DNA from 3 places in the Kitasatospora sp. NPDC048298 genome. Region 3 is predicted to be linked to each of the others. Evidence: riboswitches for the same ligand, from Rfam matches in the RefSeq annotation. Region 3 holds a riboswitch; each other region holds the start of a gene.

The links. A riboswitch is a leader RNA that binds a small molecule or an ion and turns the genes downstream of it on or off. The one in region 3 is predicted to bind cobalamin.
Region 1: linked by a shared signal. The riboswitch ahead of metE (5-methyltetrahydropteroyltriglutamate--homocysteine S-methyltransferase) and the one ahead of ACGF0D_RS20005 (CoA-acylating methylmalonate-semialdehyde dehydrogenase) in region 3 are both predicted to bind cobalamin.
Region 2: linked by a shared signal. The riboswitch ahead of ACGF0D_RS06605 (HoxN/HupN/NixA family nickel/cobalt transporter) and the one ahead of ACGF0D_RS20005 (CoA-acylating methylmalonate-semialdehyde dehydrogenase) in region 3 are both predicted to bind cobalamin.

Annotation. Positions count from the first base shown of each region.
Region 1 is NZ_JBICYZ010000035.1:49,616-59,729, reverse strand. It holds gene metE (5-methyltetrahydropteroyltriglutamate--homocysteine S-methyltransferase) at 34-2,349, opposite strand; cobalamin riboswitch at 2,506-2,733, opposite strand; gene ACGF0D_RS24855 (acyl-CoA thioesterase) at 2,806-3,276, opposite strand; gene cobF (precorrin-6A synthase (deacetylating)) at 3,774-4,532, shown strand; gene ACGF0D_RS24845 (MarR family winged helix-turn-helix transcriptional regulator) at 4,611-5,063, opposite strand; gene ACGF0D_RS24840 (MFS transporter) at 5,063-6,526, opposite strand; gene ACGF0D_RS24835 (zinc ribbon domain-containing protein YjdM) at 6,687-7,043, opposite strand; gene ACGF0D_RS24830 (SulP family inorganic anion transporter) at 7,097-8,896, opposite strand; gene ACGF0D_RS24825 (IPT/TIG domain-containing protein) at 9,221-10,114, opposite strand, start outside.
Region 2 is NZ_JBICYZ010000005.1:202,571-212,684, reverse strand. It holds gene ACGF0D_RS06635 (hypothetical protein) at 1-614, opposite strand, end outside; gene ACGF0D_RS06630 (thioesterase family protein) at 767-1,594, opposite strand; gene nusB (transcription antitermination factor NusB) at 1,734-2,171, opposite strand; gene efp (elongation factor P) at 2,176-2,739, opposite strand; gene ACGF0D_RS06615 (M24 family metallopeptidase) at 2,816-3,922, opposite strand; gene rpmG (50S ribosomal protein L33) at 4,180-4,344, shown strand; gene ACGF0D_RS06605 (HoxN/HupN/NixA family nickel/cobalt transporter) at 4,423-5,538, opposite strand; cobalamin riboswitch at 5,567-5,781, opposite strand; gene ACGF0D_RS06600 (ArsR/SmtB family transcription factor) at 5,863-6,246, shown strand; gene ACGF0D_RS06595 (hypothetical protein) at 6,297-7,970, shown strand; gene ACGF0D_RS06590 (AAA family ATPase) at 7,978-9,987, opposite strand; gene ACGF0D_RS06585 (putative quinol monooxygenase) at 10,057-10,114, opposite strand, start outside.
Region 3 is NZ_JBICYZ010000025.1:98,867-108,980, reverse strand. It holds gene ACGF0D_RS20045 (class I SAM-dependent methyltransferase) at 1-607, shown strand, start outside; gene ACGF0D_RS20040 (hypothetical protein) at 697-2,661, opposite strand; gene ACGF0D_RS20035 (hypothetical protein) at 2,871-3,269, opposite strand; gene ACGF0D_RS20030 (hypothetical protein) at 3,465-3,533, opposite strand; partial or broken gene ACGF0D_RS20025 (hypothetical protein) at 3,563-3,700, shown strand; gene ACGF0D_RS20020 (hypothetical protein) at 4,174-4,896, opposite strand; gene ACGF0D_RS20015 (peptidase) at 5,249-6,274, opposite strand; gene ACGF0D_RS20010 (hypothetical protein) at 6,279-6,779, opposite strand; cobalamin riboswitch at 7,131-7,322, shown strand; gene ACGF0D_RS20005 (CoA-acylating methylmalonate-semialdehyde dehydrogenase) at 7,534-9,033, shown strand; gene ACGF0D_RS20000 (acyl-CoA dehydrogenase family protein) at 9,042-10,114, shown strand, end outside.

The sequences.
Region 1 (10,114 bases), on a different contig from region 3:
TCGCCGTGCCCACCCCGCCGCCGTACTGCTCCGTCAGCCGGCCAGTTCCTCGCGCAGCGTCCGGGCGGCGCCGACCAGGCTCTCCAGCGAGGCCCGGGTCTCCGGCCAGCCGCGGGTCTTCAGCCCGCAGTCCGGGTTGACCCAGAGCCGCTCCGCCGGGATCGCCGCCAGGCCGGCGCGCAGCAGGGAGACCGCCTCCGCGGTGCTGGGGACGCGCGGCGAGTGGATGTCCCACACGCCGGGGCCCACCTCGCGCGGGTAGCCCGCCTCGGCGAGTTCGCCGGCCACCTCCATGTGGGAGCGGGTGGCCTCCAGCGAGATGACGTCCGCGTCGAGGTCGTCGATCGCGGTCATGATCGCGCCGAACTCGGCGTAGCACATGTGGGTGTGGATCTGGGTGTCGGCCCGCACCCCGGAGGTGGCCAGCCGGAAGGCCTCGGTGGCCCAGTCCAGGTACGCCGGGCGGGCGGCGGCCCGCAGCGGGAGGGTCTCGCGCAGGGCCGGCTCGTCCACCTGCACCACGGCCGCGCCCGCCGCCTCCAGGTCACCGACCTCGTCGCGCAGGGCGAGGGCGACCTGGCGGGCGGTGTCGGCGAGCGGCTGGTCGTCGCGGACGAAGGACCAGGCGAGCATGGTGACCGGGCCGGTGAGCATGCCCTTGACCGGGCGGTCGGTCAGGCTCTGCGCGTAGCCGAACCAGTCGGTGGTCATCGGGTGCGGGCGGGAGATGTCCCCGGCCAGCACCGGCGGGCGTACGTACCGGGTGCCGTACGACTGGACCCAGCCGTGCCGGGTGGCGAGGTAGCCGGTGAGCTGCTCGGCGAAGTACTGGACCATGTCGTTGCGTTCGGGCTCGCCGTGCACCAGGACGTCCAGGCCGGCCTTCTCCTGGTAGGCGATGACCTCGCGGACCTCGGCCTCCATCCGCTCCCGGTAGGCGGTCGCGTCGATCCGACCCGCCGTCAGATCGGCGCGCGCGGTGCGTAGTTCGGTGGTCTGCGGGAAGGAGCCGATGGTGGTGGTCGGCAGCAGCGGCAGGCCGAGCCGGGCGCGCTGGGCCTCGGCCCGCCGCGGGTAGGGCTGGGCCCGGCGGGTGTCGTCGGCGGTGACGGCGGCGGCCCGGGCGCGCACCGCCGGGTCGTGGGTGATCGGGGAGTTGGCGCGGGAGGCGAGGTCGGCGCGGTTGGCGGCGAGCTCGGCGGTGATCGCGCCGGTGCCCTCGCGCAGGCCGCGGGCGAGCAGCGCCGCCTCGCCGGCCTTCTGCTTGGCGAAGGCCAGCCAGCGGGCGATCTGCGGGTCCAACTCCCGTTCGGCGGCGGCGTCGAGCGGGACGTGCAGCAGTGAGCAGGACGGTGCGACGTCGACGGTGCCGGCGAGCCCGAGCAGGGTCGCCAGGGTGGCCAGCGACTTCTCCAGGTCGTTGATCCAGATGTTGCGCCCGTCGATCACCCCGGCGACCAGCCGCTTGCCGGGCAGGCCGCCGACGGCGGCGAGGTCCTCCAGGTTGGCGGCGGCCGGGCCGGTGAAGTCCAGCGCCAGGCCCTCCACCGGGGCCTTGGCCAGCACCGACAGCGCCTCACCGAGCCGGTCGAAGTAGCTCGCGACCAGCAGCTTGGGCCGCTCGGTGAGGGCGCCGAGCTCGCGGTAGGCCCGGGCGGCGGCGTTCAGCTCGGCCGGGGTCCGGTCCTGGACCAGCGCGGGCTCGTCCAGCTGGACCCACTCGGCCCCCGCGGCCCTGAGCGCCGCGAGCAGCTCCGCGTAGACCGGCAGCAGCCGGTCCAGCAGGGTGATCGGCTGGAAGTCCTCGGCCACCCCGGGGGCCGGCTTGGCCAGCAGCAGGTAGGTCACCGGGCCGACCAGCACCGGACGGGCGGTGTGGCCGAGCGCGAGGGCCTCCTCGAACTCGCCGACCGCCTTGGCCGGGTTCGCGGCGAACACCGTGTCCGGCCCCAACTCCGGTACCAGGTAGTGGTAGTTGGTGTCGAACCACTTGGTCATCTCCAGCGGCGCGACGTCCTGGTTGCCGCGCGCCATCGCGAAGTACCCGTCCAGCGGGTCGGCGTCGACCGCCTCCCGGTGCCGCGGCGGGATCGCGCCGACCGCCACGCTGGCGTCCAGCACGTGGTCGTAGAACGAGAAGTCACCGGTCGGGACCTCCCCGACCCCCGCCTCGGCGAGCTGGGCCCAGTTGGTCCGGCGCAGGTCGGCCGCGGTCGACAGCAGCGCCTCGGCCGTGACCGCGCCCTTCCAGTAGCCCTCGATCGCCTTCTTCAGTTCACGGTTACGACCCTGCCGGGGGTAGCCGTACGCGGTGGCCACGGACGCCGCGGCTGCGGACTTCGCTGTCAAGGGACTCTCCTTCGCGAGCCTGAATCCTCAAGTGCACCGGTGGTGGCACGAGGACGCGAAGGGATGACGAACCGGACGGACACCCGCACCCGTGCACGGCTCCGCCTGGTATGGTCGCCGACCCGCCCACGAGGTCACCGGATGGCCGCACGCGAACGGTCGCGTACGGGCAGTGGCAGGTCTTCGGACTCGCGGGCACGCCCACCCGGCCGAAACCGGGACGGACACCTACTGGCCGTCGCTTCCCAGACCCGTCCCGGGTCCAGTGCGTATGACGGCGGTCGTTCCCACTCACCGCTGCGGGGCAGTCCCGGATTCCCACCGGGTTCCCTCTTGCGACACCCCGCCTGGCGGACGGGGCGAACCAGCTGCGTCGCCAGCTTAGGGGCAAAGCGTCGCCGTCGAGGCGGAAATCTCGAAAGCCGTCTGCATGGTGAGACGCCGCGGCTGCGGCGGCTACTCGACCGACTCGCGCTCCGGCCCGTTGCGGTCGGCGCGCTGCTCGTCGCGGGCGCCCTCCGAGACCAGCTCCGGTACCGGGTGCGGCCTGCCGTCCGAGTCGACCGCCACGAAGACCAGCTCCGCCGTCGCCACCCGGGTCACCGGCCCGGCGAGGTTCCACCGCTCCGAGGTCACCTCCACCGACACGTCCATCGAGGTCCGCCCGACGCGGCCGACCCGGGCGCGGACGGTGAGGAGGTCTCCCGCCCGGACGGGCGCGAGGAACGACATCCCCCGGACCGAGACCGTGACCGCGGGAACACCGGCGTGCCGACCCGCGGCGGCGGCAGCCGCGTCGTCGATCAGCTTCATCATCACGCCGCCGTGCACCGAACCGTAGAGGTTGGTGTCGTGGTCGCTCATAATGTGGGCGAGGGTGACCGCCGAGTCGGCCGGGGTGCGGGAGAGGACAGCGGGACTGGTCACAGCGACGGCCCGCCCGTCATGGCGCCGTGGAAATCGTGGTCGGCGTTCCGCTGCACGGAACTCTCCTTCGTGAGGTCGCGCACCTCGGGCACGCCGAGGAGCGGGCAGCCGTCCGTATACGGCCCACCCGCACCATCGGCCCGCCCTCGGGGTCGTGGTGGGCCGCGAGCCACCACGGCACGCGGGCAGCGGCAGGTCTTCGGACTCGTGGGCGCGCCCTCCCGGCCGAACCGGGACGGACACCCACCGGTCGTCGCTCCCCGGACCCGTTGCCGGGCCCGGCGCACAGGACGGCGGTCGTTGCCGCTCGCCGCTGCGGGCGGTCCCGGACTCCCGCCGGGTTCCCTCGTGACGACACCCCGCCCGGCGGGCGGGGCGAACCAGCTGCCCCGCCAGCTTACGTCCATCCGCGCAGCTCACAGCCACCGCCCACCGCTTCGGTCGGCCACGTACGGCCCCCGGGCCCGTACGCCGGGGCGGACGGCAGAATGTCCCCCATGCGGCACATCTTCGTCATCGGCATCGGTGCGGGCGACCCGGACCACCTCACCCTGCAAGCGGTCAAGGCGATCGGTCGTACCGACGTCTTCTTCATCCTCGACAAGAGCGAGGAACGGCAGGACCTGATCGCGCTGCGCCGCCGGATGCTGGCCGAGCACGGACGGCCCGGGCACCGCGTGGTCGAGGTGCCGGACGCCGAGCGGGACCGCACGACCCCGGCGCACGCGGCCGCCGTGGACGACTGGCGCGTCCGCCGCGCCGACCTGGTCGAGCAGCTGCTCGCCGAGCACCTCGGCCCGGGCGAGAGCGGCGCGTTCCTGGTCTGGGGCGACCCGGCCCTCTACGACAGCGTCATCGCCGTGGTGGACGACGTGTCCACCCGGGGCGGCGCGCCGTTCGAGTACCAGGTCGTCCCTGGCATCAGCAGCGTCTCCGCGCTCGCCGCCCGGCACCGCACCACGCTGACCAGGGTCGGCCGCCCGGTGCAGATCACCACCGGCCGCCGCCTGGCGGAGGGCTTCCCCGAGGGGGTGGACGACGTGGTGGTGATGCTCGACGGCCGGGCCGCCTTCACCGAGATCGACCCCGAGGGGCTGGAGATCCACTACGGCGCCTACCTCGGCACCCCCGACGAGGTGCTCGACTCCGGGCCGCTCGCCGAGGCGGCCCCGCGGATCCGTGAACTGCGCGAGCGGGCCCGGGAGCGCAAGGGCTGGATCATGGACACCTACCTGCTCCGGCGCTCGGACGGCTGACGGCACGCGAGGCGCGGCACGCGGCTGACGGCTCACCGCTGACCGATGACCGGGTCAGGAGGTGAGCCGGCCGCGGCCTCAGTCCAGCAGCTTCGCCAGTACCCGGTCGAGCGCGCGCAGGTCCTCCGGCGGCAGCCCGAGCAGCGCGTCCGGCGGGGTGCTGAGGATCGCGGTGGCGAGCGACGCCTTCGCCTCGCCCTCCTCGGTGAGGTGGACCAGCTTGGAGCGCCGGTCGGCCGGGTTGGTGATGCGTTCGGCGAGCCCCCGCCGCACCAGGTCGTCCACGATGACGGTGGTGTACGGCGGGTCGGCGGTCAGCCGCTCGGCCAGCTCCCGCAGGGTGATCGGGCCGGCGGCGAGCCGGCGCAGCGCCCTGACCCGGCTGAAGCTCATGCCCAGGGCGTCGGCGACGGTCTTGCGGCGGTCGTGGCGCTCCAGCACGAGCGCGTACATCCCCTGCCAGACCCGGGCCGCCGTGGCGGCGTCGGCCCCGCTCCCCTTGGGGTGCCCGCCGGTGTCAAGGCGCTCCATCAGGCGTCCACCGTCTCCTTCGTCTCCTCGGTTCCCTCGGCCGGCTCCTGCTCGGCGAGCCGTCGCGCCGCGCGCTCGGCCGTCGCCCGGGCCCAGCGGCCGGAAGTGAGCGTACCGGTGACCAGCACGGCCGCCCCGCAGCCGGCGATGATCCACCAGGCCGTCCGCGCGGCCCCGGTGAAGGCCGCCGGGTCCGCCAGGGCGGTCCCGGCCATCAGGGCGCCGGTCACCGCGACGCCCAGGGACTGGCCGACCTGCCGGCTGGTGGAGGCCACGGCCGCCGCCACCCCGGCCTGCGAGCGGGGCATCCCGGAGACGGCGGTGTTGGTGATGGGCGCGTTGACCAGGCCGAAGCCGGTGCCGAAGAGCAGGAAGGCGACGACCAGCAGCCCGGTCGGCAGGTGCTCGGAGTAGCCGACCGCCTGGAGCACGGCGCTCGCGGTGAGCGTCGTCCCGGCCAGCAGCAGCGGCGTGCGCGGCCCCCGGGTGGCCACCATCCGGCCGGACAGCGGCGCGGTGAGCAGCGACATGACGGCCATCGGCAGCATGAACAGCCCGGCGTGCAGCGGGTCGACACCCCGGACGTCCTGGAGGTACAGGGAGCTGAGGAACAGGAAGCCGCCGAGGCCGGCGAAGGCGGCGACCGCGATCACGGTGGCGCCGGAGAACGGTGCGGAGCGGAAGAACCGCAGGTCGATCAGCGGGTCGGTGCGCCGGGGTTCGTACCAGAGCAGGCCCAGCAGGGCGGCCAGCGCGGCCGCGGCGCAGCCGAGCACCAGGGGTGAGGTCCAGCCGCGCTCCGGCGACTCGATGATCGCGTAGGTGAGGGCGGCGAGCAGCACGATGACCAGCAGCTGGCCGATCGGGTCCACCCGGCGGGTGCGGGCCGCCCGCGACTCCGGCACGTAGCGGGTGGTGAGGAAGAGTGCGGCCAGGCCGATCGGGACGTTGATCCAGAAGATCGCCCGCCAGCCGGCCGACTCGACCAGCGCGCCGCCGATGATCGGCCCGGCGGCCATGCTGATGCCCACCACGGCGCTCCAGACGCCGATGGCGCGGGCGCGCTGCCGGGAGTCGGTGAAGGTGTTGCTGATGATCGACATGGCGACGGGGTTCAGCATCGAGCCGCCGACCGCCTGCAGCATCCGGGCGGCGATCAGCCAGCCGAGCCCGGGGGCGAGGCTGCACAGCAGGGAGGCCCCGGTGAACACCACCAGCCCGATCCGGAACACCCGGCGGCGGCCGATCCGGTCGGCGGTGGAGCCGGAGAGCATCAGCAGGCTCGCCAGTACCAGGGTGTAGGCGTCGATCGTCCATTGCAGTCCGGACACCGAGGTGTCCAGGTCGCGCCGGATGGCGGGCAGGGCCACGTTCAGGATGGTGTTGTCGAGGCTGACGATCAGCAGGCTCATGCAGCAGATGGCGAGCACGAGCCAGGGCCGCGGTCGAGCGGCATCGGGCATGACGAACGCTCCCTGATTATTTGTGTTGTTGTAATCATTGTGAGCATATAACTAAATCGGGCGACGGCTCCACCCCCGCCCCTTGCGGAGGCCCCCGGACGACGAAACGGCCGCGCCCCGCCGATCTCCTCGGCGGGGCGCGGCCGTTCAGGCGCGCGGGTCAGGCCTTCTTGACCACGCTGGACTTGAGCTGCATCGCACCGAAGCCCTCGATCCGGCAGTCGATGTCATGCCCGTCGACACCGTCCACCAGCCGGATGTTGCGCACCTTGGTGCCGGCCTTGATGCCGGAGACGCTGCCCTTGACCTTGAGCGCCTTGACCACCGTGACGGTGTCGCCGTCGTTCAGCACGTTGCCGACGGCGTCCTTGATCACACGCTCGCCGGCCGGCGCTCCGGCCTGGTCGCCACCGCCGGGCACCCACTCGTGGGCGCACTCGGGGCAGACCATGAGGGCGTTCATCTCATAGGTGTACTCGCTGGAGCACTGCGGGCACGGGGGGAGGTTGTCGCTCATGAGTTCAGATTATCCAGGGTGTTCGGGGGTGGCCTGCGGGACGGGTGAGGAGGTCAGCGGGGGTTCCGGCGCCGGTGGGCACCGGCACCGGCGGCCGCGCGGTCGCGGTCGGCGGGGGCCGTGCGGTCGTGGTCGGCGGCGGCCGACCGCTCGCGCAGGTGGGTGCGGGCGTGGGCGATGGCCTCGGGGGTCGTGGCGAAGACGTGCCCGTCGGCGCGCAGCCCGTCCAGCACGCCGAGGGCGTCCAGCGGGCGGTGGTGTTCGTCCCGCACGCCGGAGACCAGCACCAGGGTGCCGCGCCGTCGGAGCGCGGAGATGGCGTCGCCGAGGACGGTCGCGCCGCTGGCGTCGATCGCGCTGACCCGCGACATCCGCAGGATCGCGACCTCGACCTCGGCGGACTCGGTGAGTTCGAGCAGGAAGCGGTGGGCGGCCGCGAACAGCAGCGGCCCGTCGATCCGGTAGGCGACGATGTGCTCGGCGAGCAGCGCCCGCTCCTCCTCGCCGTGGTCGCCGCGGTCGGGCCGGGGCCCGGGCACCTCCCGTTCTGAGGCCTCGGGAGGCTCGGCGAGCAGCGGGACCTGTTCCACCCGGGCCGCCCGGGCGACGGCGGCGAGCGCCAGGGCGCCGGAGACCAGCACACCGACCACCACGGCGGTGACCAGGTCGAAGGCCAGGGTGGCGACGGCCGTCAGGGCCAGCACGGCGGCCTCGCCGCGCCCGGTGCGGGCCAGCGCCCGCAGCGAGCCGACCTCGACCATCCGGACGGCGGTGGCGATCAGCACCCCGGCCAGCGCCGCCAGCGGGATCCCCGCGACCAGCGGCGCGGCGGCGAAGACGATCACGGCGAGCACCCCGGCGTGCACCAGGGCGGCGAGCCGGGAGGCGGCACCCGACCGCACGTTGACGGCGGTACGGGCGATCGCGCCGGTCGCGGCGACGCCGCCGAACAGCGGGGCCGCCAGGTTCGCCAGCCCTTGGCCGAACAGCTCGCGGTCGCTGTCGTGCCGGCCCGACACGCTCATCGCGTCGGCGGCCGTCGCGGACATCAGGGACTCCAGCGCGGCCAGCGCGGCGACGGCGAACGCGGAGGGCAGCAGCGCGGGGACGGCGGAGAGGTCCACGAAGCCGAGCGAGGGCGCCGGCAGCCCGCCGGGCAGGTGGCCGATGGTGGCGACGGGCAGGCCGGCCAGTTCGGCGGTGACGGTCGCGGCGACGACGGCGATCAGCGAGAACGGCAGCGCGGGCCGCAGCCGTACGCCGACCAGCATCACGGCGGCGACGGCGAGCGCCACGCCGACGGAGGCCCAGTGGGGCGCGGCGGCGAAGTCGCGCACCGCCCGGGCCGCGACCACGGCCGGGTTGTCGCCCTCGGGCTTGCGCACCCCGAGCGCGCCGGGCACCTGCTGGAGGGCGATGACCCCGGCGATGCCGACGGTGAAGCCCTCCACCACGGGCACCGGCACGTACACCATCCAGCGCCCGGCCCGGACCAGGGCGAGGACCACCAGGAGCACCCCGGCGAGCAGGCCGACGGTCAGCACGCCGTCGGTGCCGTAGCGGGCGACGATCGGGACGAGGACCACGGTCATGGCGCCGGTCGGCCCGGACACCTGGAGGTCGGAGCCGCCGAAGACGGCGGCCAGCGCCCCGGCCACGACGGCGGTGGCCAGTCCGGCCTCGGCGCCGGCACCGGAGGAGATGCCGAAGCCCAGGGCCAGCGGCAGCGCCACGATCGCCACCGTGAGGCCGGCGAGCAGGTCCCTGCGCGGGGCGCGGCCCATGGTGGCGAGGATCGCCCGGGTGGGCAGGACGGCCCGCACCCGGTCGCCCACGACGGTGGCGAGACTCATTCCGCGCCCGCCTCCGACCGCCGGGCGGGCGGCCGCTGTTCGCCGATTGCCGCGCTCACGACCGCCCCTTCCTGCGTCCGACGGCGCCCGGACGCGCCTTCCACCGGTTCAACGGCACGACAGCATGTATGAACTTGAAGAATTTTTCAAATCACTTGTTTCGCATGTGATGGATTCCGACAGTAGTGGCGTCCTGCGGTCGATGGTGGTCACGGAAACGGCCGGCCCCGGTTGCCGGGGCGCTGCTCGCCCTGGCTTCCGGGGCCGGTCCGGCCGCCGGGTCCGGTCCGGTCTCCGGATCCGGCCCGGCGGCGGTGAGCCGCGCTACGGCGCGTAGGTGAACGCCACCGGGCCGCTGGTGCCGCCCGCCGTGGTCACCGTGACGTCCACCGGCCCCGGCTGGTCGGCCGCCGGTGCGGTGGCGGTGCACAGCCGCGGGCCGCAGGAGTGCCGGGTGGCGGGCCGGCCGCCGAAGGAGACCGTGCCGCCGGCCAGGTCGTCGCCGGTCACGATGACCGCGGTGCCGCCGCCGACCGGACCCGAGGGCGTGTTCAGGCCGGAGAGCGAGGGAGCCGGCGGGGGCGGCGGCGGGGCGCCGGTGTAGTCGAAGGCCGCCGGGGCCGTGACCTTCCCACCCGGTCCGACCACCGTGACGGCGACGCTGCCCGAGCCGCCGGGCGTGGTCACCGTGCAGGCGGTGTCGGTGCAGGTGCCGGGCGCCGGGACGCCGCCGACCAGCACCATCGCGCCCTCCATGCCGACGCCGGTGACGGTCACGGGGGTACCGCCCGCGCCCGGTCCCGTGGTGGCGCTGACGTCGTCGATCCGCGGCTGCGAGCCGATCAGCGGCGGCAGCAGGCCGATGCCGAGCAGGTAGGTGGAGACGTGCCCGGTCGGGATCGTGTCGTTGGCGTTGGCCACCCGCGCGGTGACCGCGCCGGTGACCGGTCCGGCCCCCTCAGCGACGACCGGGATCTTCATGAACTCCTCGGTCCCGGAGCGGCGGTTGCCGGACAGGACGGCCTCCAGGTGACGGCCGTCGGGCGAGACGGTCTCCGTGAAGGTGTAGTCGTTCGGCGTGGAGTAGAACATCGCGCCGCCGGTGGTCACGCCCGGCGGCAGGTCGACGGTGAAGTGGGTCGGCCCGGCGAGGTCCTCGGTGCCGAACGCGCGCCAGGACACCGAGAAGACGCCGTACCGGTTCTGCTCGGTGGGGTA
Region 2 (10,114 bases), on a different contig from region 3:
ACCCGCAGGCGCAGCTCGTACACGCCGGCGCCCGCGCCGACCAGCATCCGCCGGAACACCTCGCCCCCGCGCTGGTAGGCGGCGCGCACCCAGGCGGCGTGCTCCTCGTCGGGCGCGCCCGCGCCCCCGTACAGGCCCCCGTCGAGCAGCAGGTCGGCGTGGCAGAGCGTCAGCCCGTTCTCCCGGGCCCGCACCAGGCGCGGCACGAAGTCCCCGGCCAGCTCCTCGCCCTGGTAGGACAGCAGCTGGGTCTGCAGGGCCGGGTTGACCAGGTAGCGGTCACGGGCGGCGGGCTCGGCCGGGTCCAGCCCGTGCAGCACGCAGAACTCCTCGAAGTCCTGCGGGTGGAACATCCGGGCCCGGACGGTGTCGAACCGCTCCAGCGCCTCGGCCAGCAGGTCGGCGGTGTCGGCCAGGTAGCGCTCGTGGTCGGGGGCGTCCGAGATCCCCCAGGCGCGGGCCCGGGCGAAGTCCGCGGCGTTGGTGAGCACCCCGATGACGAACGCCTGCTCGGCTCCCTCGGCCGGCCGCGGCCGGTGCGGAGCCCGCACCACGGGCCGCGAGCCGCCGGAGGTGCAGTCGGAGTTACGGCGGGCGCGCCCCTTTTGGCTCATCGATGGCTCCTGGCTTCGGCGGTCGGGTGAAGTTGACGGTCGGCGACGAGCTCGCCGCTGACCGTCTTCCTCCCCATCCGCGCGCGCCGCACACGTACGGCGTGTCACAGGAATGTAACCACCGGTAATACGGACCCCTCCGGGGCCTCGGGTCAGGCCGGCCGGGGTGCCCGGGCCAGCTGGCGGGACTGGGCGACCAGCCGGCCGGACTCGTCCCAGACCTCCGCGTCCTCCTCGAAGTAGCCGCCGGCCAGGTTGCGGGTCGCGTGGGTGACCCGAAGCCAGCCGGGCACGGGCTTGGCGCGCAGGTGGACGGTCAGCTCGATGGTGGGGGCCCAGCCCGGCATGCCGAGGTCGAAGGTGACCGGCGGCAGCGCGTCGGCGACCAGCAGGAGCAGCAGCGGGTCGGGCTCGCGCCCGTCGGCGAGCCGGAACCAGCCCTGGATCCGCCCGTTGCCGGAGGGCTGCCCGAGCGCCCAGCCGACGGTGGCCGGGTCCAGCCGCAGGTCGAACCGCTCCAGCAGGGCGGCCTGGGCGATCAGCTCCTTGGGCGCGTGTTCGAGGCCGATGCACTGGTCCGGCGGCGGCAGCTGCGGCGGCTGCGCGCTGGTGCGCACCTCGCCGTCGGCGGCGGCGAGGTCGCCGTGGCTGGCCACCACGCGCAGCCGCTCGACGCCGTCCTGGCTGAGCGAGGCGGTGCCGGTGGACAGGCCGCGGCCGGTGCGCAGCACCTCGGTGCGGACGGTGGCCGGGCCGGGGGTGGAGGCGGACAGGTAGTAACCGCTGATCGACACCGGGTCCGGATGCGCCTCGTGCTCCAGCGACAGCGCGTGTCCGGCCACGGCGAGCAGCAGTCCGCCGTTCACCCCACCGCCGATCTGCCAGCCGGCGCCGAGCTCGGCGTCGTAGCGGCCGGCCTCCTCGGGGTGCCTGGTCAGGGCGATGCCCTGGTCGAACTCGCTGCGGGTCGCCGTGGTCATGTGGCGGGACCTGCCCTTCACGCGTGGTTCCGGACGTCAAGTTACTGACAAGTAGGTCCACAGCCTACGCCGACCGGGTGAAACGCGGAACGGCCGCCGGACACCTGTTCGGGTCCGGCGGCCGTTCACGGGACGCCTGTTACCGGCGGATGCCCGGCTTCAGCTCCAGGAAGCGGGCGAGCATGCCGTTGACGAAGGCCGGGGAGTCGTCCGTGGAGAACTCCTTGGCGATCTCGACGGACTCGTCCAGGACGACCGCGTCCGGGACGCCGTCCTCCCAGATCAGCTCGTACGCACCGAGCCGCAGGACGTTGCGGTCCACGATCGGCATCCGGTCGAGGGTCCAGCCCACGGCGTACTGCTCGATCAGGTCGTCGATACGGCGGGCGTGCTGGACGTACCCCTCGATGAGCTCCATGGTGTACTCACCCACCTGCGGGGTGCCCTCGTCGGGCCTGGGCTCGCGGGCGCGGGCCACCCAGTCGGCGAGGACCTGCTGCGGGTCGACCCCGCGGTGGTCGGCCTCGAAGAGGATCTGGAAGGCCCTGGTGCGGGCCTTGCTGCGTGCGGCCGACACGGACTTACTTCACCCGGCCGAGGTAGCTGCCGTCGCGGGTGTCGACCTTGATCTTCTCGCCGGTGGTGACGAAGAGCGGCACCTGGATCTGGGCACCGGTCTCCAGGGTGGCCGGCTTGGTGCCACCGGTGGAGCGGTCGCCCTGGACGCCCGGCTCGGTCTCGGCGATGGTCAGCTCGACGGCGGCCGGGAGCTCGATGTACAGGACCGAGCCCTCGTTCTGCGCGACGAGGGCCTCGAAGCCCTCCAGCAGGTACTTGGCGGCGTCGCCGACGACCGACGGCTCGATGGTCAGCTGGTCGTAGGTGTCCATGTCCATGAACACGAAGTTCTCGCCGTCCTTGTACGAGAACTGCATGCCGCGCTTGTCGACGTTGGCGGTCTCGACCTTGGTGCCCGCGTTGAAGGTCTTGTCGACGACCTTGCCCGTCAGGACCTCCTTGAGCTTGGTACGCACGAAGGCCGGGCCCTTGCCGGGCTTGACGTGCTGGAACTCGACGACGGACCAGAGCTTGCCGCCCTCCAGCTTGAGGACCATGCCGTTCTTGAGATCGTTCGTGGAAGCCACGGGCGCACTTACTCCTGGATATAGCTGTCAAGGAACCAAGGGGTGCGTCCTGCCGCCCACGGCCCGGGGGCCGCGGTCACAGGGCGAGGAGCTCCTTGGTGGTGATGGTGAGCAGCTCGGGCCCGCCCTCTTCGAGGGGGCGCACGACGAGCGTGTCCTCGATCCGGACCCCGCCCTTGCCCGGGAGGTGGACCCCTGGGCCGACGGTGACCGGTACGCGGCTGTCCAGTTTACCCATGTCCGCCGGACCGAGTCGCGGGGCCTCCCGGATCTCCAGCCCGATGCCGTGGCCCACCGGGTGCGGGGAGGCCTCGGTGTGGCCGGCCGCCTCCAGGACCTGCCGGGCCGCCCGGTCGGGTACGCACTGCTCCACCCCTGGTCCGAGCGCCTCCCGCCCGGCCCGCTGGGCCCGGAAGACCAGCCGGTGCAGCTCCACCTGCCAGGGCGCGGGAGCGGCGCCGATCACGAAGGTACGGGCGGTGGAGACGCCGTAGCCGCGGTACTGGGCGCCCATCACCACGGTCAGGAAGTCGCCCTCCTCCACCCGGCGGTCGGTCGGCTGGTGGGCGGCCTGGCCGGAGTGGCTGCCGGTGCCGACCGAGACCGGGAAGGCCGCCCGGTCGGCGCCGTGGTCGATCATCCGGCGCTCCAGCTCCATCGCCAGGTGCCGCTCGGTGCGGCCGACCAGGATCGACTCCAGCAGCTCGCCGAGCGCCTGGTCGGCGATCTCGGCGGCGATCCGCAGGTCGGCGATCTCGTGCTCGTCCTTGACCACCCGCAGCCGCTCCACGGTCTGGCCGAGGTCCACCAGCCGTGCCCCCTCGGTCAGGCCGCCGACCGCCCGGTGCCGGCTGACGGTCAGGTCGTGCTCCTCCACCGCCAGACCCGCCACCCCCGAGCGCATGGCGACCGACGCGGCGGCCAGCGCGGTGTCCGACCCGGCCGCCACCGGCAGCCGGGTGACGTCCGGGGCGATCAGGTGCTCGCCGGTGTCGTCCGGCGGCAGGTCGTCCGGCAGTGCGAGCAGGGCCCGCTCTCTGGTCAGCAGCAGACTCGCCCCGCAGGGCGCGCAGCCCGTCAGGTACCGCACGTTCGCCGCACGGGTGATCAGCGCCGCGTCGGCCCCGGCCGCACTGCAGTGCTCCCTCACCCGCTCCCGCCGCCCCGCGTACGCATCCGCCATGCGTCGAGCCTACGAACCCCCGGCCCGAACCGCCCGCCGAGCGCCCCCGACAGAACCCCCGGTGCCCCTTGCGCGCCCCCGCGCGACCGCGCCGCGCTCCCCGCTCCCCCACCCGCCGCGTCCTTCGGCGGCGACCCGGCGTCCGGGAATGGGCAGGGTGCGGCCCACGTTCCCATCCACTGGAAACGACTTCCATTTCGGCGCCCGGTCCCGGTCCGACACCCGGGGCCGGACCCCTCAGGCCCCAGGAGGACCCGATGGCCCGCAGCGAACTGCGCCCGGTGATCAAGCTCCGCTCCACCGCCGGCACCGGCTTCACGTACGTGACCCGCAAGAACCGCCGCAACGACCCGGACCGGATGGTCCTGCGCAAGTACGACCCGGCCGCCGGCCGGCACGTCGACTTCCGCGAGGAGCGCTGACCCCGCACACGCCGAACGGCGCCTCCCCGGGTTCGGGGTGGCGCCGTTCCACGTACTCGGAGGCCGGCGGCCGCCCGGTCACGGACTGTCGGGCGTCCAGCGCTTCTCGACCCGGGCGAGCTTCCAGTACCCGATCGCGATCGCCCAGACGACCACGAACAGCCCGGCGATGGCGTAGCCGACGTTGTCCAGTGAGATGTCCGCGATGAACCCGGTGACCGGGTCGGTCAGGTCGAGCTTCTCGTGCAGCACCCCGACCAGCTCGATGGTGCCGATGATGAAGGCCACCGCGATCGACAGACCGGTGATGGTCAGGTTGTAGTACACCTTCCGCACCGGGTTGGCGAAGGCCCACTGGTACGCGAAGTTCATGAACGTCCCGTCCAGGGTGTCGAACAGGCTCATCCCGGCCGCGAACAGCAGCGGCAGGCAGACGATCGCGTACCACGGCAGCCCGGAGGCCGCACCCGAGCCGGCCATCACCATCAGGGTGACCTCGGTCGCGGTGTCGAAGCCCAGGCCCAGCACCATGCCCACCGGGAACATCTGCCCCGGCCGGGTGATCGAACGGGTCGCCCGGTTCAGCACCCGGGCCATGAAGCCGCGCGAGTCGAGGTGCGCCTCCAGCTCCTTCTCGTCGAACTGCCCGGCCCGCATCGAGCGGAACACCTTGAGGATGCCGAGCAGCGCCGCCAGGTTGAGCGCGCCGATCAGGTAGAGGAAGGCGCCGGAGGCCGTCGTGCCGACCATGCCCAGCCACTTGTGGGTGGCCGACTCGTCGTCCATCAGCGTGTTCGCCAGCTGCGCGCCGCCCGCCACCAGGGCGGCCATCAGCACCACCATCGAGGAGTGCCCGAGGGCGAACCAGAAGCCCACCGAGACCGGCCGCTTGCCGTCCGCCATCAGCTTGCGGGTGGTGTTGTCGATCACCGCGATGTGGTCGGCGTCGAAGGCGTGCCGCATGCCGAGGGTGTACGCGGTGATACCCAGGCCCACCCCGAAGACCTGGGTGCCGACCGTGTACCGCTCGGGTGCGACCAGGAAGATCAGCGTGCCGAAGGCCACCACGTGCATGGCCACGATCACCGCCATCAGCGCGGCCGTACGGACGGTGTCCTCGCGCCGCCATCTGAAGGTGGGCAGCGCGGCGGGGCCGGGTTCGGTCCCGGCGGAAACGGTTTCGGGCAGGGTCATGCGGATCACGCTCCAGCACCTCGTGGAAAACCTCGTGAGATGCCGTGGCCGGTCTCCTGGCTGACGGGAACACCCGCACCCGCCTTCCCAGGCGCACGAGGCGCCCAGTGGCTTCATGGGTGCGGACGACGCTCCTCCGTGGACGGAGGAGCGGCCCGATCACAGTGGCGAGGGCCGCTCCGGGCTGGGACCCCTGAGGGTCCGTCACCGGTCTTCCCGAGCACCACGGCGGGGAACACCGTAGGGCCCCGCCCCGACCCGTGCAAGGCTGCGCACCTGCGCAGGTGTCCAGGATCACAGGCCCCCGCCTGCGAGAATGTCCGCATGCATCTCGTACCGGAGGACCGCGCGGGCCACCGCACCATCGACGGACACCGGGTCTGCGAGGCCATCGCCGCGATCGGCGAGCCCGCGCACGTCCGGTCCTGGGCCGAGCGGTTCTCCCTGCTCGCGGACCCCGGCCGGCTCGCCCTGCTGCTCGCCCTCCACCGGGCCGGCCCGCTCGCCGTCAGCGATCTCGCGGTCGCCACCGGCATGCGTGACCCGGCCGTCTCCCAGGCCCTGCGGCTGCTCCGCACGGCCGGCGTGGTCACCGGCGACCGGGACGGACGAGTGGTGCGCTACCGGCTCGTGGACGAGGCCATGCGCCCCCTGCTCAACGAGTGCGCCGCCGCCGAGCACCACGAGCCCAGCGCGGCCGCGGGCTGACCCGCCCTCGGAACCGCGCCGCGGCCCGACCGGATGAGTACGATCATGGTGTGCCGTCCCACCCCCACGCCTGGCCCGCCGACCGCTGGAACACCCGACCGGTCAGGGCCCGCGTGCTGGCGGTCGCCCGCACCCTCACCTCGGCCACCCGGGTCCTGGACGTCCTCACCCTGCTGAGCCCGGACGGCATCGAGCGCTACTTCACCGTCAACCCCGGCTCCGCCTTCGCCGACCGCGCCCTGGACGAGTACCTGCACGGCCTGTCCGGCTTCACCGTGCTGGACTGGGAGGACGCCGTCCGCCGCCGCTTCGACCTCGCCGTCGCGTGCGCCGTCCACTCCTCCATGCACCGCCTGGACGCCCGCCTCGTCGTCCTCCCGCACGGCGCCGGCTACAACCGCCTGGTCACCGAGTCCACCGGCGACACGGTCAGCGCCGCCGGCCTGTCCCGCAACGAACTCACCCACCACGGACGGGTGTTCGTCGACGTCCTGGGCCTCTCCCACCCCGAGCAGCTGGACCGGCTGCGGGACTCCTGCCCCGAGGCGCTGGACGTCGCCCAGGTCGTCGGCGACCCGTGCTTCGACCGGATGCTCGGCAGCCGGCGCTCCCGCGACGGCTACCGCGCCGCGCTCGGCGCCGTCGGCGGCCGACGGCTCGTCGTCGTCAGCTCCACCTGGAGCGAGCACTCGTTATTCGGCCGCCACCCCGACCTGCCCCAGCGGCTGGTCCGCCGACTGCCCGCCGACGAGTACACGGTGGCCGTCGTCCTGCACCCCAACGTGTGGAGCCGGCACGACCCCGAGGCGCTGCTCGCCGCCGCCTGCCGGATGGGCCTGCGCCTGATCCCGCCCCACCAGGGCTGGCAGGCCGCGCTCGTCGCCGCCGACTGCGTGATCGGCGACCACGGCTCGGTCACCGTCTACGGCGCCGCCCTGGACCACCGCACCCTGCTCGTCGCCACCGGCGCCGCCGAACTCGACCCGCGCTCCCCCAGCTACGCCTTCGGCCAGGCCGCGCCCGTCCTCGACCCCGACGGGGACCTCACCGCCCAGCTCGAACTGGCCCTGGCCCGGGACCCGGCCGACCTGAGCGACATCACCGACCGGTCGCTCGCCCACCGCGGCGAGTCCGCCCGCCTGCTGCGCCCGCTGCTCTACTCCTTCCTGAAGGAGCTGGACGAACCCCGGGACGAACCGGCCCTGCCGCCCTACCCCAAGCCCGTCCCGCACCCCGCCACCACCGAGGGGCCCACCGCGTACGACGTCGAGGGCCGGAGCGAGGGCACCGACGTCAGCCTCCGGCGCTACCCCTTCGATCCGGACGACCACACCCCGCGCGGCTTCCACGCCCTCACCGACGACCACCCCGGCGACGCCCTGCGCTACACCGCCGAGGTCCTCGCCCGCACCGAGGTGCACGCCGAACTCCCCGCCGCCCGCTGGCTCGCCGACACCGCCGCCGAACTCCCCGGCCTCGCCGTCGCGGTGGCCGCCCTCGGCCCGGCCCGCCACCTGCTCCGGCTGCGCACCGGCCTGCTGCTGGAGGCCCGCGCCGAACCGGACTGGAACCGCCCCGACCCGGCGATCGACCCGCTGCTGCTCGGCTCCGCCGTGGCCTGCTGGCTCGCCGAGGGCGGCGCCCCGGCCGCCCTCCCCGACCACGGGCTCACCGTCCGCACCGGCGAGCAGCACACCCGGGTGTCGTTCCGTACCGGTCCCTGAGGCGCGTCTAGCCCTGCAGCTCCCGCAGCCGCGCACGGCTGCGCTCGGCCAGTTCCTCGTCGCCCTGCTCCTCGGCGAGGGAGGCGAGCAGGGTGTGGGCCTGCGCCTCCTTCGCGTACTGGCTCCGGTGCCTGGCCCGCCGGGCGCAGTCCTGGGCCTGGGCGAGGGCGAGGTCCAGCTGCCCCAGCGCCCGGTGGGCCCGGGCCCGGACCAGCGGCAGCTTCATCAACATGTCGACGTCCTGCGTCCGCTCGGCCTGATCAGTGGCCCCGGCCAGCACGGTCAGCGCCTCCTCCGCGCGCCCGTCCGCGATCAGCGCCTGCGCCAGGTTGTAGCTCTGGACGATCTCGCCGTGCTCGTCGCCCCGGTTCTCCGCGAGGGCCAGGGTGAACCGCTCCACCGCGTCGCCGGGACGGCCGTCGGCCAGGCAGAGCAAACCGTCCGTCTCGTAGAGCACCCCCAGCACCTGCCGGTCGGCCACCAGCGGCACCTGCTCCGTGGCGAGCGCCAACTGCTCGGCGGCGAGCCGGAATTCCTTCCGCTCGTGGTGGGCCCGGGCCAGCTGGTTGCGCATCCGGACCACGGCGGCGGGCTGGTTGTCCCACTGCGCCGACTCGATGCCGATCCGGTGGGTGGCGATCCAGTCCTGGTAGAGCTTGCGGTCGTGGTACAGCAACCAGAGCGACTCGCAGAGCCGCCACACCTCGCCGTGCCACCCCTGCTCGGCCGCCGACTCCACCACCGCGCGGAAGTTGGCGCGCTCGGCGTACAGCCACTCCAACGCGGCGGTGTCGGAGGGGAAGCGGGGCAGCTCGTCACCGCTCGGGTCCTGGAGGCGGAGCCGTTTCGCGGCCATCGCACGGTCGGCGACCGATGCCCGGCCCCGGTAGTACGCCACGACAGCGGCGAGGAAGACCCCGCGGTCGGGCAGCTCCTGGGTCCGGCCGTAGGCGTGCAGCCGCACCACGTCGTGGGCCCGGTAGCGGTTCTCACCCTCGTCGTCGTCCACCACCTCGTCCAGCAGGTGGACGTCACGCAGTTCCGCGATCGCCCGCTCGGCCCGCTCGACGCCGACCGCGCGCGCCAGTTCGGCGGACACGAAGGGGCCGGGGTGTACGCCGATCAGGTGATAGAGCGCCCGGCCCCGCGCCGAAAGCCGCTCGTAGACCAGGTCGTAGGTCGCGCCGAGATCGCTCCCCTCGTCCTCCAGCATCGCCAGCCCGCCTTCCCGGTCCTGCAGTTCGGCCACCACCCGGCCGACCGGCAGGCTGTCCCGGTCCAGCAGTTGGCTCCCGACCGCGTTCAGCGCGAGCGGCAGCCCGCCGCACAGCTCGACCAGCTCCGCCAGTTCCCCGTCGGTGCCCCGCCCGGAGCCCACCCAGCCTCGCACCAGTTCGGCGCCCGCCGTCGCGCTCAGCGGCCCGAGCCGGCGCACCTCGGCACCGTCCGTCCGCAGCGCGGGCAACCGCCGCCGGCTCGCGACCACCACCAGTCCACTGGACGGGAGCAGCGCGCGGACCTCCGCGGCGTGCTCGACGTTGTCCAGGAAGAACAGGCACCGGCGCTCGGCGGTGGCGGTGCGGAACGCCGTGAACCGCTCGGCCTCCACGACCGGGGGCTCGGCACCGAGGGCGCGCAGGAAGCCGGCCAGCAACTCGGGCAGGTCCACCCCGCCATGGTGCCGGTAGGCCTTCAGGTCGGCGTAGAGGTCCCCGCCCGGGAAGTGCTCCCGGTGGTCCCTGGCAAACTTGGCGATCAGCTCGGTCTTGCCGACCCCGCCGAGGCCGGTGAACACCACGACCCCGAGCCCGTCCTCCTCGACCCGGCCCAAAGCCCGGGTCAGCGCGGCGAGTTCCGGCTCCCGGTTGACGAAGGGACCGCGCGGCGGGCGGATCTGACGTGGCCTCGGCAGCGGCTCCCGATCGTGGAAGTGCACCGATCCGATGGTCTCGGCCTGCACCACGTGGCCGCCCACCGTGGCATCCGACACGGTGTTGGACACCTCGCGCCGCTCCATCCGCCTGCTCCCTCCGACCGGCCGGGCCCCAGCCTACGGGCTGGGCACCCGACCGGAGGGAGCTTCAGGTCACCGGGGGGTGATCTCGCCCATCTCCGCCCAGCCGTCCATGCCGGGGATCTCGGTC
Region 3 (10,114 bases):
CGTCGTCTCGGTCGAACCCGACCCGGCGATGCTGGCCGAACTGCGCGCCGCACTGCCGACCGTCCGCGCGCTGGCGGGACGAGCGGAGGCGATCCCGCTGCCGGACGACTCCGTCGACGCCGTGGTGTCCGGCAACGCCATGCACTGGTTCGACATGGACCTCGCGGGGCCGGAGATCGCCAGGGTCCTCGCCCCCGGCGGCGTGCTGGCCGGCCTGTGGAACGTCTTCGACGACCGGGTCGACTGGGTGGCCGGCCTCGCCCGCGTCACCGGCCCCGCCGCCATCGGCCCGCGCGACGTGCCCACCAGTTGGCGCGTCGAGACGGCGCGGATGCACCTTCCCCGGTCCGGCGGGGACGCCCGGTTCGACTCGCCCGAGCAGGCGGAGTTCCCGCACGGGCAGCGGCGGACCGCCGACTCCCTCGTCGCCACCCTCTCGACGAAGGCGGGCGTCCTGGTCATGCCGGAGCAGGAACGGAAGGCCCTGCTGGACGCCACCCACGCCTACCTCACCGACCGGCCGGAGACCGGCGCCGGCACCGGCACCGGCACCGGCGAGTTCACCCTCCCGATGCTCACCAGCGTGCTGCGGGTCCGCCGGATGTGAGGCCCGCCGGCCCGTCCTTCCGGTGACCAGCGGCCCCCGCTCCCCGCTCACCCGGGGAACGAGGACCGCAGTCACTCACCGAGCCGGCGTCACTTGTCGGCCCGGAAGGCCCCGTGGACTCGCAGGTTGCCGTTGATCGCCACCAGGTCGTCGTTGGTGTGCAGGATCCAGGCACTCCCGGTGCGGACCGAGAGGTGCCTGTTGGCGTTCACCTTCCCGAAGAACGCCGACTCCCCGCCGACCCGCAGGTCGCCGGTGGCGTTCACCTTCCCGGCAAACACCGACTCCCCGCCGACCGACAGGTCGCCGTTGGCGTTCACCTTCTGCCGGAACTCCGACTCCCCGTGGACGACCAGCCGCGGCGGACCGTCCAGCGTCTCCAGCACGTTGTCGACGGTCAACCCGCCGTGCAGGGTGAGGCGTTGCTTGACCTGGGCCCGGTCGGTGACCAGGTCGTTCAGGTCCGCCTTGTCGGCGGCGACGGTCCCCCACGTACGGTTCCCCGCGCCCTGGAACACGTTCAGCCCGGACGCCGGGAACTCGATCCACCCGTCACCGGACGTACGCCCCTGCACCCAGCTGGTGTTGACGCCGTTCAGGTCCGCCTTGTCCGCGGCGACCGTCCCCCACTCGCGGTGCCCGGAGCCCTGGAACACGTTCAGCCCGGACGCCGGGAACTCGATCCAGCCGTCACTGGACGTACGCCCCTGCACCCACTTGGTGTTGACGCCGTTCAGGTCCGCCTTGTCGGCGGCGACCGTCCCCCACGTCTCCTGTCCGTCCTTGCGGACGTTCACTCCGGACTGCGGGAAGTCGAGCCAGCCCTTGCCGGAGTCGCGGTCCCCGACCCACTTGGTGTTGATGCCGTTCACGCTGATCTTCTCGGCGTGAACGGTGCCCAGGTCGTTCCCCTGGCCGTGACCGACCGTGATCCCGTCCGACGGGAACTGGATCCACCCGGAACCGCTGTCGCGGCCCCGCACCCACGCGGCGGTCACGGTGTCGACGTCCGCCTTGGCGGCGGCAACCGTACCCGGCGCGTTCGACGCGTCCCGCACCTGCACACCCTGCGCCGTGAGGGTGACCCGACCCTTCTCCGTCGTCCCCTCCACCCACGGCGTCGACACCCCGACCGACGCCGTCACACTCTCCACATCCGCCTTGCCGGCCGCAACCGTACCCGGCGCGTTCGACGCGTCCCGCACCTGCGCACCCTGCTCGGTGAAGACGATCCGGCCGCGCGGCGCCGTGCCTTCCACCCACGGGGTGTACACGCCCTTGGTCGCCGTCACACTGTCGAACTCGGGGCTGCGCAGGTGGACGGTGGTGGTCAGCAGGTAGCTCGGCTGCTGCCCGTTCGGGGAGCTGGCGATCAGGGTGTAGGTGGCGTCCCGCTTCGGCTCCTGGCCGGGCTTCGGCGACCACTGCCAGCCGGCCGCCGCCCCGCTCCTCGGCGGGACGGCCTCCGGCGGGCCGTCCGGGCCCTGGATCTGGTACGTGAGGGTGTCCGGGCCGTCCCACTGCAGGACGACGTCCTTGCCCGCGGCCACCAGGGAGTCCTTCGCACGGAAGTTCCGCGGCACCTTGGCTTCCTGCTTGATCAGGCTCAGGGTCACGAGGCTCGGGTGCACGAAGCCGCCGATGTTCGCCGCCCGCTCCGTCACCCGCAGCAGGACCAGCCCCGGCTTGCTGGAGACCGGGAAGCCCTCCATCGCCACGACCATGGAGCCGCCGCCCTTGATGAGGGTGGGGTAGCGGGGGTCCTGGGAGGAGATCTTGTAGACGGCGGTCGAGGTGTTCCAGTCGGTCGCCGGCTTGTTCGCCGGGTCCGTCGCGGTGTTCTGCGTGATCTGCGGGGTGAACGCTTTCGGATCGGTCGTCAGGTCGCCGTCCTTGTCCCCGACGGGCACCTGGATCTCGGTGGAGTACCAGAGCGCGTCGTCGCTGTTCGGGTTGGAGATGATGACGTAGACCGTCCCCCGGGACTCCTCGCCCGCGTTGGGCACCTGGAGCGGAGCCGGGTCGGTGAGGATTTCGTAGTTCAGAGTTGCCACCGTTGTAGACCCCCTGATTCTGCTGCACGGGCGCTCGCCTCCACGGGCACCGCCCCCTTGTCACAGCACTGTCCTGCCAGCGGAAATCCCGGGAGCCCGGATTCCGCACAACCGGCGCGAACCAGTCCCGCACTGGCCGAAAGATGGATGACGGAATTCCGGCTCCATCTTTTTCCTCACACGGCACTTCAGGCCCGGGAAAAGCGAATTCACCCTGCGACACCACCGGTTTTGCCGCCGATTCGATAGCGCTGACCGGCCTGCGGCAGCGGCGATCCACGTCGCCGGCGATCCACGGAAGCTTCCGGTTTCCCGGGGCGGGTCCGCTCGGCCCACGCGGCCACCGGCGGCCCTGCCGCGCCGACGACCGCGAAGAGGGCGCCGAGGAGCAGCCACCCGGTATGGCCGAGCGCGAGAACCGCCCCGGTGAGGATCACCGGGGCGAGGGCCTGGCCCGCTCCGAAGCCGATGCCGGCCAGGCCCTGGTACTGCCCCTGGGCGTGGTCGGGTGCGAGGCCGAAACCGAACGCGAAGCCGGCCTTCGCACGACCGGCAGTCGTGGATGTAGCCCATTCCGTACCGCCCAACGGAACGCGCACTGCGGGCATGCACCGGTTCTCACCCGATCGTTCCGGGCGGTGCCGGGCGGGCGATGGCCACCCACGTCCGTCGCGATCTCCGGATCGCGCTTTCGGTGTCCCGGATCTCGTCCTGGCGCATGCCCGGACGAGATCCGGGACACCGTCGATCGCGGGGGCATTGCGGTGTTGTCCGTCGAATGTTCGGCTGATTCGGCTGTCCGCTCAGCCGGTCTCGGCCACGCAGGCGAGATCCGGCACCGGTCGCTCCCCAGTGGTCAGGAACGTGGTCACCGCGTTGTCGCCGCACTTGTTCTTGGCGAACCCAGATCAGCGCCGCGTCCCAGCCCGCGATCGTCGCCCTGATGCTCGAACAGCTCGGCGCCCGGCCCGGCCAGCGCGTCTTCGAGGCCGGAGCCGGGACCGGAGTCAACGCCGCCTACCTGGTCACCATCGTCGGCTTGGCGGTCGCCCTGGCCGACGCTGCCGCCGTGTTCGAGGAGTCCGCGTTCGACCTGGGTACGTCCGGAGGCGACCGCTTGAGTCCCATACTCGAACAGCGCCGCCATCGGACGCCGGCAACCTCATCGCCGGCCCCAACTGGACTTTCCAGGCGAACACTTGGGAAGGCGACTGTCTTCGAGGTCGAGCAGCGCGGCCGGTGGGGTACGCGCGAGGCGGGTCAGAACTCGCGGCCGATCAGCGGGACCTGCTGGCGGCGAGCTGGTGGCCGCGCGGGCGGCGGCCGCCTCCAAGCCCCGGGTGCCGAGGGCCCACCGCTTCCAGCAGGGCCCGAGCGCCCGGGGCTTTCGCCGCACGGGGCGCCCGCGTCCCGCCCCGCACGGGACGCCACCGGCGAGGCTGAGTAGCGCTCCGCGACCACCGCGGGGACGGAGGACCGGCACGCCTTCCGCTACGCCCACGCGGGCTGAGTTCAGGGGTCGTGGCGATCGCAGTGGTCATGACCCCCGTCGTGCCCGTCGCCGTCGTGCCCGTCACCGTGGTGCTCGTGGTGCTCGTAGTGCTTGATCGTGGTGAGGTCGTTGGCGGTGTGGATGGTGGCGTCACCGCCTCCGGTGACGGTAGCGGTGTTGGTGACCTGCGCAGGGGCGTCGCAGGAGACGTCGACCTTCAGGGTGATGGGCGGGTAGCTCTGCCCGGCAGGCAGGACGTCGCTGCGGGTACAGGTGAGGGTGGCCAGAATGCAGTGCCATCCCTTCCCGGTGATCCGGTCGGCCCGAAGACCTGCGGGGAGGGTGTCGTGAACGGTGACCGTGGTGCCATCGGTCGGGCCGACCGCTGTGGCGTTACCCACAGTAATGGTGTAAACGCCGTCCTCGCCCCGGACGAAGTGGTCCGCGTGACTCTTGGCGATGGTCAGGGAGGGGCCGAGTACCGTGAATGTGAGGCCGGTACTGCCGGTGCCGGCAGCGCTCTCGGTGCCGCCGCGGTCAGTGGTGGCGCTGCCACTGGATTCGGTGAGGCCGGTGGCGGCGGTGTCGATCACCGGCACCGTGCGGCCGTTGACCTGGGCGACGGAGGCGCGCTGAGCCGTGGCCGTCCAGACTGTGGCCAGGACGATCGCCAGGACGGCCAACCCGGCCATCATGACCGCCGCCGGCTTGCGGACCCGTACCCTCAGCCACCGTCGAAACATGCCGCCCATTCCTCCCGGGCCGCGGCTTGCTTCAGCCCGCCCTCTCCCATGCCTGAACACCGACATCTCCGCTTCCAAATCGCCGACAACAAGCCGTTACTGTTCGTGACCCGAATATCACTTTGCGCTTCGGTGAGTGCGCTCGCACATACAACACGGTGGTGATCGCGGCGAGCACACGAGACCCGACGGACAACCCGCCGAACACAGCGGGTGGGCCAGTGGTGCGCCGCAGAGCGCCGGCGAGGATGACGCCGGCGCGAAAGGAGCGGTGGCGCGCTCGATGACGACCCTCATGCGTCACCCACGGAGCGGATCAGCCGGACGCGGGGGCGGGGCTCGGTCGGAGTGGTCACCGGCGGCGCCGGAGGAACTTGAAGAGCAGAAGGCACAGGGCAGCGACGAGGGCCGAAAGCCCGGCGACCACAGGGGACGGGAAGTGCCCTTGCTGGGCGACCGACGCGGCGACCGCTCCAGTGCTACCGGGAGTCGTCGGGAAGGTGACGGTGGCGCGCGCGGTGTGCTCGACCAGGCCGCTCTTGAGCGTGAGCTCCACCGTCGACGAGCCGTCCGACAGCTGTGCGTCCAACGGGACGACCATCTCCGCAGCGTCACCCGGAGCCAGTGTGGTGCCCGTCCTGGCCGGGAACGGTCCGGCGCGCAGTCCGCCCGACCCGTCGAAGACGGAGAGTGCCCCGCCGATGTCCAGGGCGCGGCCCCCCGTGTTGTGGATCCGGGCGCGAACCTCCCCCCGCCCGTCGCGGGCTCGGGCCGGATGGAGCCGCTCGATCTCGAAGTCCGAGGGTGGCTCACCACCGGGACCGACGTCGATGTACATGCGGACGCCCACCCGGCCCTGGAACGTCACATTGTGCGAGCGGTCCGTGGGGGTGTCCGTCTGTGCCCAGATGACGCCGTATCGCTCCCCGGCGGCGGCGTCCCCGGGCACCCGGATGGTGGCGCGTACTCGCACCGTTTCGGAGGCCGCCAGCTCAAGGTCCGCCGTGTCGAGTGACGTCCAGCCGGTCAGCTCGTTGGGGGTGCGCTCCGGCGCGAAGGTGAACTCACCCTTCGCGATGGTGGCCGCCGCGGCGTAGACGTTGACGTGCATCGGCGTGGACGACTCGTTGGTGACCTCCACCCGCCGCTCGATGGTCGAGCCGGGCGCGACGTGGTCGACGATGTAGGCGTGCGCCCTGGGATCCGCACGGCGGCTTTCCGGAGCGTCGAGCAGCTTGATACCGATGGTCTTCCCCGCGGCCGGGTCCCGGGGGGAGGACAACCCGGGTGCCGCATGCCCCGCTGCCGGCATCACCCCGGCCGCCTGTACGAGGGCCAGCGCCAGCAGCAGAACCCCGCACCGGCGCGCGCCCTTCATTCCATCAGGCAACGGACTGGGTCAGCGTTCCGGTGTAGATCCCGCCGACGGCGCTGGGGGGCACGTTGACGGAGATTGTCGGGTTCCAGGACGCGGTGTTGTCTCCGACACCAGCGCTCCCGGTGAGCACCGTCTGCGCGCTGTTGCTCAGCGTCACGTTCGTTGGAGTGGCGGTAATGGTACCGGTCGTCGTCACCGTCCCGACCGTGTAGGTGGCGTCGGTGGCGGCGATCGTCGTCACACCGTTTGTGAAGTCCGTCTCCGCTGCGGTCACCGTCCAGGAGGCCGAGACGAGGGCGCGATCGTCGGTGACGGTACAGGGCCCGATCGGCGCGCTGATGACGGTGCCGGGCGCTCCCGAGCCGAGGTTGGCACTGGCCGGTACCGTCAGCGTCAACGCGCCGGACGTGACGGCGAACGTGACTGTGGTGCTGGGGTCGGCCGCCGCGACGGCGAGGCCCGGCTGGACCGCGACGAGAGTCACGGCTGCGGCCGCGATGGACATGATTCGTGCAAGCACAATTGCTCCCGAAGTAGCTGCCCGCCAACGGACACTGGCAGACGTGGCGTCAGGGAATCGGGCGCGGCCCTGTTCACGCAAGCCGACGCGCGCCACACTCCGCCACACGAATGACCCCGTTTCAGCCGGATCGAAGCCCAGCCCGCGACACGCGGGGTGCGGTGCGGGCCGTTCCGTACGGTCTCCTTCGACGGCCGCGGCTCGGCACGCCGGGACCGCCGCGCCCTCACCCCCCACCAAAGCCGGGAGCGCACGGCCGGCCGGGCCCGCTCGGTGGCGCAGGATCGGCGGGCCTCAGGGCGGGCACAACGCGCAGACGGCGCCCTCTGGACTTACTAGGACGTCCAACTATATGGTCGACGGCAGGTCCGCGGTGTCAGGGAAGCCGGTGTGAGTCCGGCACGGTCCCGCCACTGTGACCGGGGAGTTCGTCCTCGTGAGGGACGGCCACTGGCAGCCAGCCGGGAAGGCCTGAGGGCGTGCGGTGATCCGGGAGTCAGGATACCGGCCGCGGGTGATCCGTGTTTTCCACGAGGATGGAGACGACACGCATGACTCCGGGCTGCTCCCGTTCCACTGCTCCTGGCTGTCCTGTGCCGACGACTGCCGGGGCCCAACCGCTCTGACGGTTCGTCATGCCACCGCCACCGTGACGTCGCGCGGCCGCATCACCGTGCGCCCGCCCGTCGGCGGCGGCCTCCATTCCTCCTCTCCCCGACCCTGTCGAGAGTAGGAACCGATGGTCCGTGAACTGACCCACTTCGTCGGCGGCAAGCGCGTCGCCGGGACGTCCGGCCGCTTCGGCGACGTGTACGACCCCAACACCGGCCGGGTGCAGGCCCGGGTGCCGCTGGCCGACCGCGCCGAGGTCGAGGCGGTGATCGCCGACGCCGCGCAGGCCCAGCCCGCGTGGGCGGCCTGGAACCCGCAGCGGCGGGCGCGGGTGCTGCTGCGCTTCCTGCAACTGGTCGAGCAGGAGAAGGAGGAACTGGCCCGGCTGCTGTCCGCCGAGCACGGCAAGACCGTGGCCGACGCCCACGGCGACATCCAACGCGGCCTGGAGGTCGTGGAGTTCGCCGCCGGGATCCCGCACCTGCTGAAGGGCGAGTTCAGCGACAACGCCGGCACCGGCATCGACGTCTACTCGATGCGCCAGCCGCTCGGCGTCGTCGCCGGCATCACGCCGTTCAACTTCCCCGCGATGATCCCACTCTGGAAGGCCGCACCCGCGCTGGCCTGCGGCAACGCCTTCGTCCTCAAGCCCTCCGAGCGCGACCCCTCGGTGCCGCTGCGGCTGGCCGAGCTGTTCCTGGAGGCCGGGCTGCCGCCGGGCGTGCTCAACGTGGTCAACGGCGGCAAGGAGGCCGTGGACACCCTGCTGGAGGACCCGCGGGTCGAGGCGCTCGGTTTCGTCGGCTCCACGCCGATCGCCCAGTACGTGTACGCGACCGCCGCTGCGCACGGGAAGCGGGCGCAGTGCTTCGGCGGCGCCAAGAACCACATGATCGTGATGCCGGACGCCGACCTCGACCAGGCCGCCGACGCGCTGGTCGGCGCCGGCTACGGCTCGGCCGGGGAACGCTGCATGGCGATCTCGGTCGCCGTACCGGTGGGCGAGGAGACCGCGGACGCCCTGGTGGCGAAGCTGGTCGAGCGGATCGCCGGGCTCAAGATCGGCCGCTCGGACGACCCGGCGGCGGACTTCGGCCCGCTGGTGGGCCGCGACGCGCTGGACCGCGTCCGCGACCACCTGGACCTCGGCGTCCGGGAGGGCGCCGAACTCGTCGTGGACGGAAGGGACTTCCGCCTCCCCGGCCACGAGGACGGCTACTTCCTCGGCGCCTCCCTGTTCGACCGGGTCACCCCGGACATGCGGATCTACCAGGAGGAGATCTTCGGCCCGGTGCTCACCGTCGTCCGCGCCGCCGACTACGAGGAGGCGCTGCGGCTGCCCAGCGAGCACCAGTACGGCAACGGCGTGGCCATCTACACCCGGGACGGCGACACCGCCCGTGACTTCACCCGCCGGGTGAACACCGGCATGGTCGGCGTCAACGTGCCCATCCCGGTCCCGATCGCCTACCACACCTTCGGCGGCTGGAAGCGCTCCGCCTTCGGCGACCTCAACCAGCACGGGCCGGACTCGATCCGCTTCTACACCCGCACCCGCACCGTCACCTCGCGCTGGCCCTCCGGGGTCAAGGAGGGCGCGAGCTTCACCATGCCGACGATGGGCTGAGGCGGGCCGTGCACACGCAACTGACCGACGATCAACTCGCCATCGTCGAGACGACCCGGACCTTCGCCCGCGAGCACCTCGCACCGAACGCCGTCGAGTGGGACCAGGCCAAGCACTTCCCGGTGGACGTGCTGCGCAAGGCGGCGGAGGTCGGCCTGGCCGGCGTCTACGTCGGCGAGGAGTCCGGCGGATCCGGGCTCACCCGCGCCGACGGCGTGCTCGTCTTCGAGGCGCTGGCGACCGGCTGCCCCTCGATCGCCGCCTACCTGTCCATCCACAACATGGTCGCCTGGATGATCGACCGCTACGGCGACGACGCCCAGCGCGCCCGGTGGCTGGCTGGTCTCTGCACGATGGAGACCCCCGCCAGCTACTGCCTCACCGAGCCGGGCGCCGGCTCGGACGCCGCCGCGCTCACCACCCGGGCCCGCCGGGACGGGGACGCCTGGGTGCTCGACGGCGTCAAGCAGTTCATCTCCGGCGCCGGCGCCTCCGAGGTCTACCTGGTGATGGCCCGCACCGGCGGCCCGGGGGCCGACGGGGTGTCCGCCTTCGTCGTCCAACGGGACGACCCCGGCGTCTCGTTCGGGCCGAACGAGCGGAAGATGGGCTGGAACGCCCAGCCCACCCGGCAGGTGCTCCTCGACGGGGTGCGCCTGCCCGCCGACCGCCTGCTCGGCGCGGAGGGCGAGGGCTTCCGGATCGCCATGAGCGGGCTGAACGGGGGCCGGCTCGGCATCGCCGCCTGCTCGCTCGGCGGCGCGCAGGACGCCCTGGAGCGCGCCACCGGCTACCTGGCGGACCGCGAGGCGTTCGGCGCCCGGCTCCTGCACTCCCAGGCCCTGCAGTTCCGACTCGCCGACATGGCGACGGAGTTGGAGGCGGCCAGGGCGCTGGTATGGCGGGCGGCGGCCGCCCTGGACCGGGGCGATCCCCGGGCGCCCCAGCTGTGCGCGATGGCCAAGCGCTACGCCACCGACACCGGCTTCGAGGTCGCCAACCAGGCCCTCCAACTGCACGGCGGCTACGGCTACCTGGCCGAGTACGGCATCGAGAAGATCGTCCGCGACCTGCGGGTGCA